Regions from separate parts of the Priestia sp. JV24 genome, predicted to be linked through region 1. Evidence: a T-box and tRNA genes for the amino acid it is inferred to sense, from the RefSeq annotation. Region 1 holds a T-box; the other holds one or more tRNA genes.
What was found. A T-box is a leader RNA that pairs with one kind of tRNA and senses whether it is charged. The one in region 1 lies ahead of thrS (threonine--tRNA ligase), so its partner is inferred to be a tRNA-Thr.

Region 1 (10,864 bases):
AAAAACCTCCCTCATGTTTTTGACTATAGGTTTTCCTGATGGTAGGTCTTTTATTCGACTAGGTGTATTTATAACAGCACCTGCTTGATTGTGCTTTTAAACTATACTCACGTTTTCCAATCATACAAAAAGGATAGATAAAGCAGTCTTATGACGCTCATCTATCCTTCATTTTTACCCTATATAATGTTTAATGCTATACAGGCGTATCACTATTTCCTAACAGATATCTAATTTTTGATACAGCTATCATATACAAATTATTCTTCTACTTTGTGTTTTTCTTTTTTCCGAAGAAACGGCCACCAGTTTCCTTCTCCAAGCGTTACGACAATCGCTGGCATAAGAAGCGGAAGAATGACAAGGCCATAAAGTAAAAGACCAATAATAACAACCGTTGCTACATGAACAAGTGTTAATACACCCGATGGCATCATAGCCCCAAACGTTCCAGCTAAGATAATAGCAGCAGTAATAATAACCGATCCCATCTTACTCATGGACGTAACCATCCCTTCTGCTACGCCGCTTTTTACTTCTTCGTTAAAACGGTCTAACAAGAAAATAGAATAGTCAATTCCAAGGGCAACTAAAATAACAAAACTAAAGAATGGCACAGCCCAGCTGATTCCGTCATTCCCCATTATATCCACGAATAGAAGCTCTGAGATCCCCATTGCTGTATAATACGTAAGCAGCAGTGAAGCAATCATGTATACAGGCATGATCATTGAACGGAATAAAATGGTCAGCACAATAAACAATCCAATCATCATAATAATCATTGTGCGTGAAAGATCCGTTGTAGATAAATCTTTTAAATCCGCATTTGAGCTCGATACCCCTCCGTACACAATTTCTGTATCCTCAAACGGCGTATCAACGACTTCGCTTGCCACCGCTTTTTCAATATTTTTTACGGTTGAAATGGCTTCTTCAGAATATGGATTTTGATCGAGCACTACACTGAGCTTAACTCCTTTTCCATCTGCAAAAGAATAGTTATCGATGGATTGTTTAAACCCTTTATCTTTCATCACTTCTGCTGGAAGGTAAATACCCGTATCTCTAACTGTTGAGCTGTCACTCATGTTATCAAGCATATCTGTTGCTTTTGTTAAGCCATCTGAGATCTTCGTCAGTCCGTCATTCGCACTGTTAACGCCTTTTGCTAACTGGTTGATACTGTCTGATAACGTTCCAACTTGACCTTGCTGAGCTGAAAGATTCTCATTTGCTTGTTGGAGACCGGTTTGAATGGTAGTAAGCTGTTTACTGATTGCAACAAGCTGCGGAACCGCTTGCTGCACATTTCCTGTTGTAGAGAGCTGAGTGCTGATGAGCTGCAGCTGTTGATTAATTTGAGCTAATCCATCTGCAGCAGGTGCAAGCGACCCGCCAGATTTCTCTTTAGAAGCAGAACCCGTTTGGTCAGCTATTTGATTTAGCCCTTTTTCAACATCACTTAATCCTTTTTGTACATCTCCGATTCCTTTAACAGCATCTTTGATTCCGTCTGATACAGAGCCTAGCTGTGAATTAACATATAAATCATCAATCTTTTCTCCGGTAGGCTGTGTGATAGTCATAACAGAATCCACGTGATCCACTTTTTCAATTGCTTTGCTTATATTTCCTAAATAAGGAATAACATCCGCCTTTGTTAACTCTTTATCTCCTTTAATAATAACATTGACAGGAAACGCTTTTCCTTCTCCCAGTGCATCACTGATAGCATTTAGTCCTTTTATAGATTTATAATCACTGCTTATTTCAGCAGTAGAATCAAACGATACTTTTGAGTCGTACGTTACAATAAAAGGCACGGTAATAATCGCTGTAATGACTAAAAACACGAACGGTCGCGCCACTGCCTTTTTTCCTAAAAAGCCCCACAGCTTATTATCACTATGAGAAGCCACTTTTTTAGACGGCCAAAATAATTTTTCTCCAAGCGTAACCATAAAAAGTGGAAGCAGAGTAAATAAAATGACTAGCAGTACACCTACGCCCACTGCTACCCCGACAGCCGACTGGAAAATGGCAAACTTGGCAAATCCAATGGCTGCAAACCCAATAAATACGGCAATTCCGCTGATAAATAGCGTTCTTCCTGCTGTACGATAAGCCGTGATCGTGGCCTCTGCTTTATCATGTCCGTTTGCCAACTCTTCACGGAAACGGTTAAGTAAAAGAATGCAGTAATCCGTACCAATTCCAAACAAAATAGCTACTAAGAACGTTTGCGTGAACGTTGAGATTGGAAAATCGACATTTTTAACTAAAATCCCTAGTAACGATTGACTGATTAAGTATGTGATTCCCACAATTAAAATAGGAATAAACGGCGTCACGACTGAACGGAAAACGAGTAAAAGCAAACCTAAAATCAAAAAGATAGTAATAAACTCGGTTTTCTTTAACCCTTCTTCTGAACTGTGTGCAAAATCCTGATTAATAAGAGATGCACCTGTTACATATGCCGTAGTGTCTTTTGGCACGCTACCATAAATCTCATTCGCTATTTTTTCAACTTTTTCATCCGATCCACTGACAGTAACCGGAACTAAAACGGTTTTTTTGTCTTTAGACATTAATTGATTACGAACATCTTGATCATCTGTTAAAGGCGTTGTGACATCTTTTACACCTTTAATTTTCTCTGTCTTATCAATGATTTTCTGTATTTGTTTCTCACTATCTTTATCTAATACGTTATCTAACTTGATAACCATGCTAATGGTATTACTATCTTCTCCAGCATTTTTTAGAATTTGGCTAGCTCTAGATGAAACGGCATCGTCTGGAAGCTGAGACTGTCCTTTTTCACTTGCGAGCTTTGTTAAATTTGGTGACGTTAGCATCAATATAACCGTTAAAGCTAAAATAAAGGCCGCAATCACCCACTTAAATTTCACAATAAATTTCATTTTTTGCTTTCCCCTTTTATAGTTAACTTTTCTTTTGCCATTGTAAGAATTTCAATAAATGTATCTATTTTTTCTTCTTCTACATCATCAAACAAATTCTCAATGATACTAAAACACGCGGCATTTCCGTCATTTATTACCTTTTCTCCTTCAGCCGTAATCTTAATAAGCTTAGAACGTTTATCGCTCTCTAGTTCGTTAGTGTCCCACTCCACAAGCCCTTTTTCGAGCAGTTTTTTAATTCGATTCGAAATGGCACTTTTATGAACACCTTGCAAGACAGCAAGACTGCCTGGTGAAGATGGACCTTTAATCATTAAACTATTTAACAAATCAAACTGCTGCCTAGAGACATGTTCGAAGAGGTTATGGCTAAGCTCTCTGTGAATTACTTCTGTTCCCACAAACAGCACTTCTTCAAAAAGTTCTACAGCTTGATATAACTTGCTTTTCGTCACTTCTTTCCCTCCTTTGCTCATTTAGTTTATAGGTATAAACTATTCAACTTTAAAAATAGTTTATAGGACTAAACTTTATTCTGTCAATAAATTTATGTCTGACTGTCTTCATATATGATAAAGATAAATAGAAATCCCGAAAGATACCGCTTACATCAGCTTTTTTGGTTGTCAAAGCTCCATCACTTAAGTATTATTAGTAATTGACTTCTTTTCAAGGAGATATAAATTTTATACACAGAAAGGGTGATCACACATGAATACAATGCATGCTAATGAGCAGGTCAGTAAGAAAGATTCCTTTCCAATTGCTCTCATCTCATTGACTCTTGGAGCTTTTGCCATTGGAATGACGGAATTTGTTATTATGGGGATACTGCCTAACGTTGCGGAAGACCTTCATGTTAGCATTTCGACTGCTGGACAGCTAATTACAAGCTATGCTTTAGGAGTAGCAATCGGCGCGCCAATTTTAACTATTTTTACTCATCGACTTCCTCAAAAGCTTCTGCTTTGTTTACTTATGCTTTTGTTTATTCTGGGAAATGCAATTGCTATTGTTGCACCCAGCTATGGAATTTTAATGGGAGCTCGTTTAGTTACGGCATTATGTCACGGTACTTTCTTTGGAGTAGGCGCTGTTATTGCTTCACGGCTCGTACAACCTCATAAACGTGCAAGTGCTGTCGCAACGATGATGGCAGGTTTAACCATTGCAAATATCATCGGCGTTCCTGTGGGAACATTCATTGGGCAACACTTAGGCTGGAGAGCTTCGTTTGGAGCTATTACGATCATGGGGATTATTGCATTTATTGGTATTATTCTGTTTATCCCAAAGCTTGGTCAAGACAAATTAACGGGTCTAAAACAGCAGTTTGCTGCTTTTACTCAACCAAAACTTCTTGTGATGCTTCTTTTAAGCGCAATAGGATGCGGCAGTTTATTTACTGTATTTACGTACATTACACCGCTTCTTGAAGACGTTACAGGAGTAAGTGAACATAGCGTTACGTGGATACTTGTATTATATGGATGCGGCGTTACGCTCGGAAACGTTGTTGGAGGCAAGCTAGCAGACTGGAAGTTAATGCCTTCGGTTGTAGGTATATTTGCTTTTCTTTGTATTGTGCTGACTATTTTTACGTTTACTGCCAAAAGCCCAACAGCAGCTATTATCACGCTGTTTTTCTGGGGAGCAGCAGCATTTGCTGTAATGCCTGGTATTCAAGTGAAAATTATGAACTTAGCACAGGAAGCACCTGCTTTAGCTTCTACTTCGAATCACTCGTTTGCTAACTTAGGAAATGCTTTTGGCGCCTTTTTCGGAGGCGTAATTATTAATCATGTGGGACTTACTTCACTTCCTTGGGTTGGCGCCATTTTTGTAGGAACGGCTTTTATTATCAGCACTTGTCTTTTTATTGTGGAGACACGCAAAAAACATAGTGAACAATCGTTCTAACTGTCTAACAACCGAACAATAAGTAAAAAAGAGCCTTTCTTTGCTGAAAGGCTCTTTTTTTACTTTTAACTCACTTTTTTCATTTCTTTACTTGTTAATCGACTGTGTTTACGAGAATAACCGACATATACAACTATACCAAGCACAATCCATATGCTAAAATACAGCCATGTTGTTTTAGGAAGATTAATCATTAAAAATAAACAAGATAATACAGATAAAATTGGTAAAACAGGTACAAACGGCATTGTAAATCCACGTTTTAAAGTTGGGTGCGTTTTACGTAAGATGATAATGCTGACGCCCACCATGCCGAAAGTTAAAAGAGCTCCGATATTTGCTAAATTCGCAAGTTCTTTTAGATCAATAAATCCTGAAATTAACGCTCCGATAATCCCTACTAGCCAAGTAGAAAGAGTCGGAACTCCCGTTTTCTCATTTGTTTTAGCAAATGCTTTTGGCAGCAAGCCGTCGCGGCTCATTGAGAATAAAATGCGTGTTGCTGCATAAATGTAGGCGAAAATAACAGCCATGATTCCAATGACGGCTCCTGCAGCAATAACTCCTGCCACTGCATTTTGTCCTACTGAATGGAGAACATAGGCCATTGCTTCTGGAACATTCAATTCCTTGTACGAAACAACTCCAGTCATAACAAGGCATACTGCTACATAAATAATCGTGCAGATCACAAGTGAACTAATAATTCCAATGGGCAAATTGCGCTGCGGATTCTTTACTTCTTCTGCTGATGTAGATAAGGCATCAAAACCTAAGAAAGCAAAAAATACGGCCGCGCCCCCTGTCACAACACCTTCAATTCCATAAGGCATAAAAGGTGTCCAATTAGACGGTTTTACATAAAAAGCTCCTACAATAATAAAAAGAAGGATAATAAACAATTTAACAAGCACCATAAAGTTATTCACTTTTTTACTTTCTTTTGTTCCTCTTGAAAGCAGCCATGTAATAAGAAGCGTAATACAAATAGCAGGAAGGTTCACTAGACCTCCATTTGCAGGGATCGTAATCAATTCTTTTGGCAGCGAAAAACCAAAGCCTTCTAAAAAGTTGTTAAAATAAGAAGACCATCCGTTTGCTACTGCTGACATTGTTAACAAATAGACAGAAAGCAACGTCCATCCCATTAAGTGCGCTACCACTTCGCCGATGGTTGCATATGTATAGGTGTAAACGCTCCCAGATACAGGTATAGTTGAAGCAAATTCTGCATAGCACAGCGCTGCAAAACCGCATACAATAGAAGCCAATATAAAAGAAAAAATAACGGCTGGTCCAGCATCGTTAGCAGCTACTAAGCCTGTTAATACTAAAACCCCCGTTCCGATTACGGCTCCAATACCAAGAAGAGTCAAATCGAATGCTCCTAATGTTTTGACTAGAGATTTGTTTTGACTTTGTTCTAATAATTGCTCGATTGACTTCTTTTTAAATAGTTTTCCCATTGCACTCTCTCCTCTCTGTTGCCACTCATCCATTAAAAACTTGAAAATAACGTCTTTTCCCATTTGGCTGCGCGTTTTCACTTCAGATACAGAAGTAATTATATAGAAATAATTACTAACTTGTCTATTAGTATACTAATATCATTATATATATTTCAAGAGTTTTTGTAAGCGATTTCTTAGTATCGCTCTATTTTGGATTTATAAACTAAATAAAGAGGTTATCATTGTGCTTATGTATAATAAATTTGAATAAAAATAATATTCTAAAAAATTACTTTATATGTTTTTAGATAACTTTTTTACTAACTATCTTCAGATATAAATTCCTGACATAGAGATTATTTACAGAACGATGAATGTTTTATCTTACCGGGTGTTATAATGATGAAAACTGAAGTGTATGAAGGGCGGAGAAAGATGATTAACTTACTTATTGGCTGTATCTTACTAGCATTAGGAGTATACTTTATGTTTAAATTTCTTTTTTACTCTCCTTCTAAAAAGAAGCGAGATCAGCAAAACATGAACAAACCATCAGGTGAGGCTTCAGCTTCATCCCGTACAAACGATTCGAATGGAATAAGATAAATTTTTTTTATAAAATACCGGCGTTTGTCTAAGGCAAAAGTTATACTGCTGATATATATTATCTTATACCCTTCTAGTTCAATATTCCCTTCATTTTGGTGTGAGACAAAATGAAGGGAATCACTATCTGACTTAAAAAATCAGATTTTTCTATTTAGTAAGGTAAATAGCTTCAACAAACTCTGTTTGAATTCTTTTCTTTATTCAAGTGTACAGCTGCCTCTTCCACACTTACTGTTCCTATATTTTTCTTCCCGTGCTTTCGCATAGCAAGCGATTCATTTTCCACTTCTTTATCTCCTATCACAGCCATATAAGGAACTTTCAGCATTTCTGCTTCTCGAATTTTCAGCCCTATTTTTTCAATGCGATCGTCTACTTCAACACGATACCCTTTTAACTCCAGCTCGTGTTTCACTTTATATGCATATTCCACGTGTGGCGGTGCAATAGGCAATAGTTTGAGTTGAACAGGAGCTAACCAAAGAGGAAATTGGCCTTCGTAATGTTCAATCAAGATGGCCATAAATCGCTCAACGGAACCGTATATAGCGCGGTGAATCATTACGGGGCGATGAGGTTTATTGTCTTCTCCAATATACATACAGTCAAACTTCTCCGGCATTAAGAAATCAAGCTGAACTGTTCCGCACTGCCAGCTTCGACCTAAGGAATCTAAAATATGAAAATCAATTTTCGGCCCATAAAAAGCTCCATCTCCTTCATTCACCTGATAGTCTAAGCCTTTTTCACTTAACACAGATTGAAGCGACTTTTCTGCTTGGTTCCATGTTTCAATATCTCCCATGAATTTTTCAGGTCGTGTGGATAGCTCTACTTTGTAATCGAAGCCAAAATGTGAGTAAAAGTCATGGATAAACGCTAGAATGCGGCTAATCTCAGCTTCAATCTGACTGAGTTCTACGAATAAATGAGCGTCGTCCTGTGTAAATGAACGGACTCTTAGCAATCCGTTTAAAGACCCAGAAAGCTCGTGACGATGAACTAATCCAAGCTCTGCGTATCGAATCGGAAGTTCTCGGTAGCTTCTTCGCTTGCTGTTAAACAATAAAATGGCTCCCGGACAATTCATCGGTTTAATCGCATAGTTTTGTTTGTCAACATTTGAAAAATACATATTCTCATGATAATGCTCCCAGTGCCCTGATTGTTCCCAGAGCTCCTGTTTCATCATGATGGGTGTTTTTATTTCTTGATAGCCTGCTTTATAATGCTTTTGTTTCCAATAATTTTCTAACTCATTTCGAATAATCATTCCGTTAGGTAAGAAAAATGGCATACCAGGAGCTTCTTCCATCGACATAAACAGCTCCAGTTCTTGACCTAACTTTTGATGATTTCGCTTTTCTGCTTCCACTTGTTTTGACATGTTCATTCCTCCAATATATTTTTATTCAACAAAAAAACCGCACTCATCCCTAGTAAAGGGACGAATGCGGCCGTGGTACCACCCTAATTCCGTAAAATACTCATACGTATTTTACGCTTAAAAAGATAACGGTTTTACCGGTTGCGGTTTCAGTGTATACACATTCCCCGCCGCAGCTCCAAGGTGGTAAATTCATTTTGTTTTCTAAGGGCTCTCAGCCAGTGACCCTATTCTCTGTAAAGAAAATCCAAAAATGATTCATGTCCTTTTCATTGCTTGTATATTCATTTTTTCTACATAAAAAGCCGCACTCATCCCTAGTGAAGGGACGAATGCGGCCGTGGTACCACCCTAATTCCGTAAAATACCTATACGTATTTTACGCTCAAAAAAGATAACGGTTTTACCGATTGCAGTTTCAGTTATGCACGTTCCCTGCAATAGCTCTAAGGTGGTAAATCAGATGATTTCTTAAGGGCTCTCAGCCAGTGACCCTATTCTCTGCGAAGAAAACAGCATCTAATTCATGTCCTTTTCATTGCCAAATACTGTTTATTAGTTGTTAAAAGCGATTATAGTGTATAAATTTAACAAAAGTCAAGAAGTAATTTTTTATTTTTTAATGGTATAGAATTACTTTATGCTTGAATTTTTGAAAAGTTACTTAAGAATATACGGACTTAAAAAGTTTTTATTATACTATTAACGACTACATTTCATTCTTATTTTTATAGCAATAAAGGCGAAAAAGAAAGATGCTATAAGTCCTTATTTGGTTTATCTAAGCGGAATTAACGAAGTGAAACCAATACTATCCCAAACCAGAACAAGTAACATATCACAAGCATCATCAGGTTTTTTTATTTATATATTAAAATATTAAATACACCTTTTTATGCTCACGCAAATGTTTGACTTCAATCCGTAGAAACTATTTTTTATCTATCTGTAGACGGAAGCTCATCATGCATGCTTTCACTTTGGGGAAAAATCCGTTTTTTCCTGACTTGTTCTTTAAGAATAACGTCAAGCTGCCGCTGAATTTTCCTTGTTTCATTTGTCGAAAAATACAGGTGAGCCAGATTTACTGTTTCTAACGGATCCTTGGTCAAATTGTACATTTCAATTTGATCAGGAACACGATTTGTTTTAAGGGTAGCAAAACTCACAGGGTAACCTTCATATTGCTCTCCGTGAATAAATTCATCTTTTTCGTCATCTGCTGACCAAAATTGCAGATTATCATGATAGCGAGCGTATTTCCAAATTTCCTTTCCTGCCGCTGACGAAAACTCGACAATGACCGCTTGAATGTGATTAGGCTGAACAACTGACGGGTAGCTTTCTCCTAAAAAATTTGTTTGGTGAAGTCCTTTTGTCGGGTCATCATCTGTCATGAAGAAAATCGCTGTTTCCTCTTGCTCAGCACACGTTTCTCCTCGAAGTATACCTGACAGGTCTCGCCCAACAAATGGATGTACTTCCGTATGACTTTTTTGTAATTGCTTTTGAATAGCAGAAGCATCTATATTAGCTAAACTAAGCATTGTCGGGATCAAGTCAAGGTGGCTAGTCAGTGTGTCTGTACGTTGATAACTAGGAAACAAACGCTTGTTATGAATGAGAAGCGGAACGTGAATAGATTCTTCATACATGTTGTACCATTTTTGATGTAGTCCCCCGTGAGCTCCAAGCAAATCACCGTGATCAGACGTAAAAATAATAATTGTATTTTCATAGAACGAAGATTGTTCCATGGTCCGAAGAACTTTTAAAATTTGTTTATCAACATTTTTTTGCAGCTGATAATACAAGCGCCGGTAGAAGCTAGAATTTGGGGTTGGCTGCAGCGCTTTTGGATAGATATATTTATAGCTGCTTTGAGCGCTAGGCTTTGTTTGTAAAGGTTCTCTAATGGTAGGTGGCGGATCGATGTTTGGAATCGTCTCATCAATAGAAAACTGAAACATAGGAAGGTGTTTGGTAATCGCTCCGAACAGCGCAATGTCATGCGGGTTCACAAATGAAGCTACCATGAGCCAAGGCTGCGCAGGCGCTTGATGTTCTAATCGTTGAATAAGCTCTATGATTTCCTCTGCATATATTTCGTCTCGTCCGCTCACTCCAATGGCCGCAGATGAACCAGAATTGCGCGGATTTCTCCCTTCCGGTTCCGGACCAATCCACCCTGAAAAACCAAACTTTTCAAGCTTATTAGCCCGTTGATAGAGGCATTCTTTCTCTGGATCCGGTATTCCTGTTTGCATCTGATAGCTAGAAAAAACGTTATGTGTTCCTGGAATTAAGATGTTCTCATCAGAAATATGCCATTTTCCTTTATAAAAGGTTTGATACCCAGCCTTCTTAAAATACTCTCCCATCGTCGGGACGGTATTAGGCTGCAGCCAAAACATATCAGGATCTTGTGACTTCTTTGCGATACCTTGCGTTTGCGTAACTCCATGCAAGGAAGGGTATTGTCCTGTAAACAATGTAGCTCGACTTGGTGAACAAGCTGTAGAACCGACGTAATGACGAGTAAACTCCATTCCATGCTGTTTTAA
Region 2 (10,864 bases), on a different contig from region 1:
GTCCTTCCCAAAACTTGATTACGGTACAGCAGAAGTTCCGACAATAAACGGTCATAAAAATACGATGGCATTTACGGTGGCGTATGTAATGAATGCTGACTCGAAGAAGAAAAAAGCGTCTTGGGAGCTCATTCAGTACTTAACTGGTAAAGAAGGAATGGAAACTTGGACAAGTAAGGGGTACGCATTGCCAACAAGAAAATCCGTAGCGGATAAACTTGGTTTTGCTGAAGACAAAAAACGAGGTCCATTAGTAAAAGGAGCTGCTTATGCTACTGTCTGGCAAGACGGTCCGTATTTACCTATTATCATGAATAACTTTAATAACCAGTTTTTAAGCGCCTTTTTGGGACAAAGTGATTTAGAAACAGCTTTGAAAAAAGCACAAAAGCAGGCAAACCAAGAGATTAGTATTTATGAATAAGACTAGGCGGGGGAGTGGAGGAAATGAAAAACAGAAAAATACGAACATACAAACCTCGTGATGTTGGGCAAGGATATGCTTTTATGTCACCTACACTGTTTGTGCTTTTGTTATTTGTTATTGCACCTATTTTTTACGCCATCTTTTTATCTTTACATAAAGTTCAATTACTGGGTGGGACTGAGTTCCATTTTCGAGGGCTTGAGAACTACATGAAGGTTCTGGAAGATGACAAGGCTAAAATTGCTCTTTGGAATACGGTGAAGTATGTAGTAATTGTTGTGCCGGTACAAACCGCATTGGCACTTATACTGGCTGCCACATTAAATGCAGGGCTAAAAGCAGAAAAAGTTTTTCGTATTATTTATTTTTTACCAACGCTTACATCATCGGCCGTATTAACGCTTATTTTTATGTGGATGTACAATCAAAATGGGATTGTGAATGAGTTTTTAAAGTTTATCGGTCTCCCAACTTACAATTGGCTTGGAGATCCGCAGGTCGCTTTGATTGCCATTATGATTATGAACATTTGGGCAACAGCTCCATTTTTTATGGTTATTTATTTGGCAGCTTTGCAGGACGTACCCGATTCGCTGTATGAAGCAGCTCAGTTAGACGGTGCTAATGTGTTTCAACGATTTTGGCATATTACAGTTCCGAATCTGCGTCCGGTTACATCTTTCGTGGTGATCATGGGACTAATTGGCACGTTTCAGCTGTTTGATCAATCGTTTATTTTTTCAGGAGGTTCAGGGGGACCTAATAACTCGACTCTAACTGTTGTTCTTCTTATTTATCAATATGCATTTAAAAATTTAGGAACCATGGGATATGCTGCAGCACTAGCCTTTATGTTGGCGCTCGTGATTTTGGTGGCAACGGTTATTCAGCGAAAGTTTTCAAAAGAAGAAAGTATGTACTAAGGGGGGAAGAAAAAGATGAAGAAAAAAACGGGGGTCCTCATTTTATATGCTATTTTAAGCATATACGCACTGATTACGCTAATTCCATTTATTTGGGCGCTGTCAGCTTCTTTTAAAACGCTTGAAGAAATTGTGTCAGGTACGGTGAACTTTATTCCAAAACACTTTACGCTAGACAACTATAAACAAATTTTTGTGGAACAAAAGCTGTTCCCGCGCTGGATGTTTAATAGCTTATTTATTGCTGTAGTAGGAACAGCACTGAATTTGCTATTTAACTCAATGGCTGGTTATGCCCTTGCACGCCTCAGTTTCCCGGGAAAGAAAAGTTTGTTTATTATTATTTTAGCTGTGCTTATGATTCCTGGACAAGTAACCATGATCCCTAATTTTTTAATTTTGAAAGAGTTAGGCTGGTTAAATACCTATCAGGGAATGATTGTACCCGGAATGGTAAATGCGACTTTTATATTTATGATGCGTCAATTTTTTATTAATTTCCCAAAAGAGCTTGAAGAAGCAGCGGAGTTGGATGGGTTATCGAAGTTTGGAACATTCTTCAAAATAGTCCTTCCACTTGCAAAACCTGCCTTAGCAGCACAAACGATTTTTGTATTTATGGGATTTTGGAATGATTTTATGAAGCCTTTAATTGTGATGTCTGATGAAAATATGTTTACATTAACTTTAGGGCTTAACACATTTAAAGGTCAGTATATCAGTTATTGGAACTATATTATGGCAGCTTCCATGGTTTTTACACTTCCCATTTTACTCATTTATGCGTTTTTTAATAAATATTTTATTAAAGGAATCTCGTTTACTGGAGGAAAATAAAAAAGAGGCTGGGATAAAAATATTTTAGTTAGAATTATAAACGAACGATTAATTAAAAAATATTAATCGTTCGTTTTTTGTTATTATGATGAACGTGAATTTCATATGTTTAGTCGCTTTTAGCAGTTGATGAAAGGGCAAGGCGAAGACTCCTGCGGGAAAAGCGGAACAGGTAAGGCCCCGCAGAAGCGTACGCGACGAGGAGGCTCACCGGCCGCCCGCAGAAAGCCAAGTCTTGTACGGAAATCAACAGCGGTGTAACAAGTAATCTTATACTAACTCCTTTATTCAATTTATTCGTCTTTAAATTGGATGGATTTAGTTACGTCTTAATCTCTTTTTAATGACGTTCACTCACATACTGATCAATCATCGTTTGCAGTTCCTCTAGGGTCGTTTTACTGTTGTTAACAGACAGCTGCTTTAACGAATGAAGAGCACTATCCACAACAAACTTGCGGGGATTTGGCTGTTTAAACAGCTCTTCTTCAATAAAACTAATAAGCTCTGTGCATTTTTGACGTTCGAATTCATCCGTAAATTGTTTGTGCAACTGTTTTTTTAAATCGATAAGTGCTGCAGAAATGTCCTGTTCTATTTGATGTTTAGTATTCGGGCAAGATGGAAGCCATTCTTTAATCGTTTGCGGATCGAGCAAAATGTCTCCTGAATTTGCTACTTCCTCTACAAGAGGAAGCAGGCGCTTGACACTGTAGCTTATGATCTCATGGGGGTCAGTATTTGTGCCGTTAACCATAAAATTATAGTGAAAGTTGCGATGAAGCATGCCAAGAAACATAATTGCACAATCTAGCAGGTACGGTTTCTTTTCTTGTCCAAATAAATCAATGAACCGTTTGTAAACCCAGTTTACTTCAATAAACTGGGTGTTTTTTATGTATGCTTTTAAATCGGGATCATTGGAAACAAATACTTCTTCAAGTAATGTAAAAAATTTATGTTTATGATGGTTTTTCATCTGTGCATCAATCTGTTTAACAAACACATCTACATCGGTCAGGCTTTTACCAACCAGCAGCTGATTTCGCTCTTGTTCAATTGTTGTATGAAGCCAGGTAAAAACAGCGATTAATAATTCATTTTTTGAAGAAAAATAGTTGTAGAATGTTCCTTTTGAAATGCCGCTATAATCAATGATGTCTTGAATAGATGTAGCTTGAAATCCTTTTTCAACGAAGAGATGGTGTGCATTTTTTACAACTTGCTGTTTTCGGTTGTTCATTATTATCACCTAAATATAAAATTAGACTCATGGTCCAACTTTATGATACATGATTTAAAGCGTTTACACAAATGTTCTTTTCAAAAAAAAGGCGATATCACGACAATGTATTGAGATAAAAGGATTAAAGGACTAAAAAAGTCGATAAAATAAAGGACATGAACGCAAGATTTTTCGCTTGCATAAATTGAACTCACAGTATAATATACTCTATGTAGAACGTGTGTCTAAAAAATGAACTTAAAGTATAAGGAGGTACAATAATGAGTCAATCGATAAATCAAATGGAAAAGCCGCCTTATGGCATAATTGCTATTTTGTTAATTGGCGCTTTTATCTCATTGTTGAATGAAACGTTATTAAACGTGGCGCTGCCGTCTATTATGAAAGACTTAGATGTGACAACGTCAACTGTCCAGTGGCTTTCTACTGGTTATATGTTAGTAAATGGTATTATGATTCCAACTACCGCTTTTTTAATTCAGCGTTATTCTGTCAGAGGCTTATTTTTAACGGCTATGACTTTATTTACAGCAGGAACAATACTTGCCGGTGCTTCGTCCGTATTTTCGGTCTTGTTAACCGCTCGTATTATTCAAGCATCAGGCGCAGCCATTATGATGCCGCTTTTAATGAACGTATTGCTCACAAGTTTCCCATTAGAAAAACGCGGAGCTGCGATGGGGATCTTCGGTTTAGTTATGATTTTTGCTCCGGCAATTGGTCCTACCTTATCAGGGTGGCTGATTGAACACTATGAGTGGAGAATGCTGTTCCACCTTGTTACGCCAATCGCGGCAATTGTATTAATAGGTGCTTTCTTCCTATTAAAAGACAAAAAAGAAAAAGTGGAAATCAATTTGGATTTTTTATCTCTTTTGTTATCTACAATTGGATTTGGAGGACTTCTATACGGATTTAGCTCAGCAGGAGATAAAGGCTGGGATTCTGTGGAAGTATACGGCACCATTATCGTAGGAGCTGTGGCGCTGATTTTATTTATTACGCGTCAGTTCAAGCTAAAAACACCTATGCTTGAATTCCGTATTTTTAAATATCCAATGTTTGCTTTATCGTCAACGATTTCAATGGTAATCACAATGGCGTTATTCTCAGCCATGCTGTTAATGCCAATTTATGTTCAAACGGTACGAGGCATTTCTCCGCTTCACTCAGGATTACTAATGCTTCCGGGTGCGCTGCTAATGGGTGTGATGTCTCCGATTACCGGAAAATTATTTGATAAATTCGGAGCGCGTGCACTGGCTGTAACGGGTCTAACGATTACAGCCGTCACGACGTATTTCTTCAGTAACTTAGAGCTTGATACGACATATACAACGCTCATTACGCTTTACACGCTTCGCATGTTCGGAATGTCTATGGTGATGATGCCAGTTATGACAAACGGATTAAATCAGCTGCCGCAGCGCTTTAATCCGCATGGTACTGCGATGAATAACACGCTTCAACAAGTATCGGGAGCTATTGGTTCGGCTCTTTTAGTAACGGTGATGTCAAATCGTACAGCTACGCACGCAAAAGAGCTTGCTCAAGATGCAATGAGCGGAGCAGGAGCAGCGAATGCAACGGCAGCCGGGGCAGCTCAAATGAAAGAACAAATTGGGATGCAGGCAATGGTACAAGGAATTAACGATGCGTTTGCCGTCTCAGTAGTACTAGTGGTGGTTGCCTTAATTCTTTCAGTGTTTATGAAACGCGCCACGCCGGCAAGTGAAGATGAAGTGATAAAGGAAAAAGCAGGACGCGAGCAGTTTGCTAAATAAAAAAGAAATCCCCGCTGAGACAGCGGGGATTTCTTTAGCTTGTATATCTAAAGCTTAAGCCCATTTTCTTTAATAATTTCCGGTAGCCGATGGACGTTTGATCAGCCATAATATGCGCTTCCATCTGCAGGTCTAAAGGCAAGTCTTCAGGCTTTTGGTTTTCAACCATTTCACGGTCTTCGTCAAAGACGCGAAGGTTAAAGTCATACACACCTTCAACGGGAGAATCTTTGTCAAAGTTTCGAGCGATTGGTGCGAATAAACGTGTTTCGCGGGCTGAAATAGGAGAGACTGCATTCATAATCCACAGCTCTGCGCCTTCTGGGAAGTATACTTTTAGCGTAGCTGTAAACGGCGGATAAACATCAAAGACGCGAAGCCATTTAAAATCAGGTGGATTTAAATGCTGCTGTTCTTTGGAATAATTGCTCACGGTGCTCGTATATTCTACATGAAGCCCATAATCTGTATCGCTTACTTTATATTTAGGCACAAAGGCGTTGTTTCGATCACCAAATGTGTCCGTGTGCACCCAAGCAAAATGAGCTACGTCTAAAAAGCCTTCCATTTGACGACCAGCCGAACCCATGATATCAAAGCTGGGACAAACAATTTGCTGAAAATCAGGGGCCTCCCACGCATCGAAGTAAGGCAGGTTATCTTGTTCACCTGTCAGGGAAGTCCACACTAATCCAAATCGTTCAATAACTGGATAGACAGCCATACACAGGCGGGGAGAAATGTTGGCATCAGGGTGAGCTGGAATCGACGTGCATGCGCCGTCCGTTGCATAGCGGAAGCCGTGGTAAGGACAGACAATTTCATCATCTTCCACCCAGCCCATACTAAGGGGGGTGCCTCGGTGAACGCATAAATCACGAGCCGCTACTACTTTGTGTGTGGTACGGTATAGAACTAGATTTACATCTAGCAGTTTTACGGACGTTGGTTTCTCTGTTACATCACTGCAGCGTGCGACGGGGTACCAATACTTAGCGAGCGTCGTCCAATCTTCCAGGCTGAACGTGCAGTCTCTTGGGTAGGGAGTTGCCGTTTTTGATTTGGTCATGGTTGGTTGTTGTTCCATCTATTTTCTTCCCTTCTTTTGTAAGCTCTTTTACTAAGGGTAATATAAAAAAAGAAAATTCACACAATTTATGTAAGGAGTTCTAACATAAAATATGGAACTTTGTAGAAAGTGCGAATTTCAGAAGAAGCAAATTAGAGAATATACCAATAAAAAAATTTAAAAAAGCGCTTCCTAAATGAATTTAAACGTGATATAATTTTCCAAGACGCTGGTGTAGCTCAGTAGGTAGAGCACTTGCATGGTAAGCAAGAGGTCGCAGGTTCGATCCCTGTCGCTAGCATACTAAAAAACCTTCTTTTTTGTTGAAAGAAGGTTTTTTTATTTGTGTCGGCTTTAAAATTATTCTTTCCCGCCTTGTGAAAACTTTAACAGTTTGATAGCCTTATTAGGAGGTTATGAGAAAATATGTGTATCTTTTTCCCTATGTCTTATGAATCATATTTAGAAATATTCTTAAAAGAATGTTTATTGCCTCTGAATATTGGGTACACGAAACTCGGGGTTAAATTTCAACAGGGAGGGTGAACGATAATTTGATTACGTTTAAGAATGTGTCAAAGCAATATCCAGACGGTACGACCGCCGTGAAAAATATTAATCTAGAAATTAAAGAAGGAGAGTTTTTCGTTTTAATTGGTCCGAGTGGGTGTGGGAAAACAACCACCTTAAAAATGATTAACCGTCTTCATGATATTACCGAAGGAGAACTATACATAAAAGATAAGCTCGTATCGGACCACAACATACATAAGCTACGCTGGAACATTGGTTATGTCCTGCAGCAGATTGCTCTTTTTCCCCATATGACCATTGCTGAAAATATAGCCATTGTACCCGAGATGAAGCATTGGAAGAAAAATAAAATCAAAACGCGCATTGATGAACTGCTTACTTTGGTAGGACTAGACCCAAAGCAGTATCGAAACCGAAAGCCGTCTGAGCTCTCAGGTGGCCAGCAGCAACGTGTAGGTGTAGCACGTGCCCTCGCAGCTGATCCCCCCGTTATTTTAATGGACGAACCCTTTAGTGCCCTCGATCCGTTAAGCCGCGAACAGCTTCAGCAAGATGTTATTAGTTTAAAAGAAAAAATCAAAAAAACATTTGTGTTTGTTACGCACGATATGAGCGAAGCGATGACGCTTGGAGATCGTATCTGCCTGATGAAAGATGGGGAAATTGTTCAAGTTGGAACCCCGGAGGAATTCATTCAAAAGCCTAAAAATGAATTTGTAAAAACATTTATTGGAAATCAAGGCAATGCTTTATTTGAGACATTGGATATGTTTGTCAAAGAAAGTGAACAGCCGGACGTAGAACCTACTGAAGAGTTAGCTTCAACTGCCACTGTTCAGCAGGCAATGGACGCCCTTTACGATCATGAAGCAATAGCCGTGAAAAAAGGGAGCAAACGTATTGGCGTTGTAACGCGCAAAACTCTATTAGCGTTTCTTTCTGATAAAACGAAAGAAGGAGGCACGCTGTAATGAATGCACTAAGCACATTATTAGATCAACGAGGAGATGCACTGTTTCAAGCTCTTCTTGAACACATTCAAATTTCAGTACTAGCTCTTGTTATCGCCGTATTAATTTCAGTGCCGCTCGGACTGTACTTAACGAGGCATGACCGCATTGCTGAACCAATCATTGGCGTAACAGCCGTACTGCAAACCATTCCTTCACTCGCTTTATTAGGGTTACTGATTCCTCTTGTCGGAATTGGAACCTTTCCCGCGGTTATTGCACTGTTTTTATATTCGCTTCTTCCTATTGTACGAAATACATATACCGGAATTAAAGAAGTGGACCCATCTTTAATTGAAGCATCCAAAGCCATGGGGATGAACTCGTGGAGACGATTAATTAAAGTAGAACTTCCTCTAGCACTTCCTGTCATTATGGCCGGAATTCGCACAGCGATGGTACTCATTATTGGCACAGCGACAATCGTGGCTCTTATCGGAGCGGGCGGACTCGGAAGCTTAATTTTGCTTGGTATTGACCGAAGCGATAATAGTTTGATTTTATTAGGAGCCATTCCAGCAGCATTATTAGCGCTTATTTTTGATGGAATTCTGCGAACGATTGAACACTCAGCTAAAGAAGGGTCCAAAAAACGCTCGTTTATTATGATCATCGTATTAATACTCATTCTTGTTTCTCCGTTTGCAGCGATGAGCGCAACAAAACCAGACCTTGTTATCGGAGGGAAAATTGGTGCAGAACAAGACATTTTAATTAATATGTACAAAGAATTAATTGAAGATCAAACCGATATGAAAGTAAATCTTCGTTCGTCGCTTGGGAAAACGGTATTTGTATTTGAGGCTCTGCGTAACAAGGAAATTGATTTGTACCCTGAATATACAGGTACAGCCATTGTGACGCATCTAAAGGAACAGCCGGACAGCAAAGATGAAACAGAGGTGTACAAGCAGGCAAAAGAAGAGTTTCAAAAGAAATTCGGTCTTGTCTATTTAGATCCAATGAAGTTTAATAATACGTACACATTGACCGTGACAAAAGAATTTGCCAAAGAAAATAATCTAACAACTATTTCAGATTTGGCAAATGCAACAGATAAAGTAAAAGCAGGATTTACGCTTGAGTTTAAAGATCGTGAAGACGGCTATGTAGGCATCCAAAAAGAATATGGCCTTACCTTCCCGAATATTAAAACCATGGAGCCGAAGCTTCGCTATCGCGCTGTAGAAAAAGGCGATATTAACATGCTTGATGCTTACGCAACGGACCCTGAAATTAAACAGTTTGGTTTGAAAGTCTTAAAAGACGATCAGCAGCTCTTCCCGCCGTATCAAGGAGCGCCTGTGCTTCGTGAAGATACGCTAAAAGAGCACCCTGAACTGAAAAAAATCTTAAATCAACTGGGCGGTAAAATCAGTGATGAGGAAATGCGTGAAATGAACTATCAAGTAAATGCGAAAGGAAAAACGGCTGAAGAAGTTGCTCATCAATTCTTAGTGAAAAAAGGATTAATTAGAGAGTAAAAACGAAGAAAAAAGCTAGGATAACAGTATGTTAGTTGAAAGAAGATCCGAATGATGAATCGTTCGGATCTTTTTATTTTAGTTGGTTCTAGCAGTTGATTGGAGGGCAACGCGAAGACTCCCGCGGAAAGCGAAGCCTTGCATGGAAATCAACTGCGGTGCAAGAAGTGATCCATACTCGATTATTTACACCATTCGTCCGTCTTTAGATTGGCGTGATTTCGTTATGTCTCAATCTCCTTTTAATGCGAGAGAAGCATTAATGAAAATGAGGTCTTATGAACAAGCTAAAGGTACCGAACTTGTTTTCTGATGGAAGGGAGGCGCTTTTATGAATTCATTTTTTACGTGTCATCCTGTACAACATTCCTTTCAGCTTTTTTCAGTTGAACATCTTGTAACTTTAGCTATTATCGTGATTATAGGAGCATTTATTTTTTTGTGTCGAAAGCAGCTGCGAAAAAAGAGGTTTGTGTTCATTTTGCTTTCACTCATTCTAATTGCTTCAGAAACAGCCTACCAAGCTTGGGAAATCAGCTGCCATCAGTGGTCTGCTGAAACTTCCTTGCCTCTTCAGCTCAGTGATATAGTCGTGCTGCTGGCTGCTGTTATGCTGATAACCAAAAGCAGGTTTCTTTTTTATTTTGTGTACTTCGCAGGAATCAGCAGCTCTGTTCAAGCGATGATTACCCCAGACCTTGGCGGCTATGCGTATGCCCAGTTTCGCTATGTGCAGTTTTATGTATCGCATGGCGGTGTGGTACTTGCTTGCTGTATGCTAATTGCTGTTTGCAGATATGAGCCGACGTTTCGTTCTTTGTGGGTAAGCGTAGTATTTGTTAATCTGTACGGAGGTTTTATCTATGTCATGAATTGTTTACTCGGGGCGAATTATTTATACATGATGAAAAAGCCAGAACACGCTTCCTTGCTGGATGTTCTTGGACCTCATCCTTGGTATTTAGTATGGATTGAAGGAATGATAATTCTTAGCTTTCTTGTCCTTTATCTGCCGTTTTGGATACATAAAAAAAGTAAAGGTGATAAAAGCAAAGTCAATTTTATTGAAGCAGAATGATAATACTGGTAGTTTATAAGTGTAAACTAACTTGGATTTGCTGAAGGAAAAGGAAAGAATGACTGAGCAAGCCGTGAGAGGCAAGCGTAAAAAATAGAAAAAACAAAGCAAGCACAGACATTAGAAGGAGAGTAGCAAAATGAAAACACTTGTTATTTTAGCGCATCCAAACTTAGCATCTTCTCGCATTAATAAAGCGTGGGCAGAGCGAGTAAAAAAAGAAGAGAATGTGTACGTTCATGATTTATACGCAAACTATCCCGATTTCAAAATTGATGTAGAAAAAGAGCAGGAGTTAGCTGTTCAATTCGATCGTATTGTTTTTCAATTTCCATTTTACTGGTACAGCTCACCGGCACTCTTAAAAGAGTGGCAAGATGTTGTCTTAACATACGGATGGGCTTATGGAAGCAAAGGTACTAAACTTCAGGGAAAAGAGTTTGTCGTAGCTACTTCGACAGGAGGCCCTGCG

Region 2: it has a tRNA-Thr gene. The T-box ahead of thrS (threonine--tRNA ligase) is inferred to sense a tRNA for this amino acid. The anticodon was not compared.

Annotation. Positions count from the first base shown of each region.
Region 1 covers NZ_JAPCIN010000015.1:563,731-574,594, reverse strand. The annotation lists gene OK414_RS12245 (MMPL family transporter) at 261-2,930, opposite strand; gene OK414_RS12240 (MarR family winged helix-turn-helix transcriptional regulator) at 2,927-3,388, opposite strand; gene OK414_RS12235 (MFS transporter) at 3,645-4,853, shown strand; gene OK414_RS12230 (amino acid permease) at 4,919-6,319, opposite strand; gene OK414_RS12225 (hypothetical protein) at 6,704-6,910, shown strand; gene thrS (threonine--tRNA ligase) at 7,083-8,300, opposite strand; T-box leader at 8,354-8,582, opposite strand; T-box leader at 8,622-8,848, opposite strand; gene OK414_RS12215 (sulfatase-like hydrolase/transferase) at 9,239-10,864, opposite strand, start outside.
Region 2 covers NZ_JAPCIN010000022.1:243,514-254,377, reverse strand. The annotation lists gene OK414_RS20570 (ABC transporter substrate-binding protein) at 1-424, shown strand, start outside; gene OK414_RS20565 (carbohydrate ABC transporter permease) at 448-1,350, shown strand; gene OK414_RS20560 (carbohydrate ABC transporter permease) at 1,366-2,187, shown strand; gene OK414_RS20555 (hypothetical protein) at 2,314-2,448, shown strand; gene OK414_RS20550 (TetR/AcrR family transcriptional regulator) at 2,528-3,430, opposite strand; gene OK414_RS20545 (DHA2 family efflux MFS transporter permease subunit) at 3,694-5,217, shown strand; gene OK414_RS20540 (aromatic ring-hydroxylating oxygenase subunit alpha) at 5,252-6,304, opposite strand; tRNA gene OK414_RS20535 (tRNA-Thr) at 6,515-6,587, shown strand; gene OK414_RS20530 (ABC transporter ATP-binding protein) at 6,841-7,791, shown strand; gene OK414_RS20525 (ABC transporter permease/substrate-binding protein) at 7,791-9,314, shown strand; gene OK414_RS20520 (hypothetical protein) at 9,457-9,627, shown strand; gene OK414_RS20515 (TIGR02206 family membrane protein) at 9,646-10,392, shown strand; gene OK414_RS20510 (NAD(P)H-dependent oxidoreductase) at 10,532-10,864, shown strand, end outside.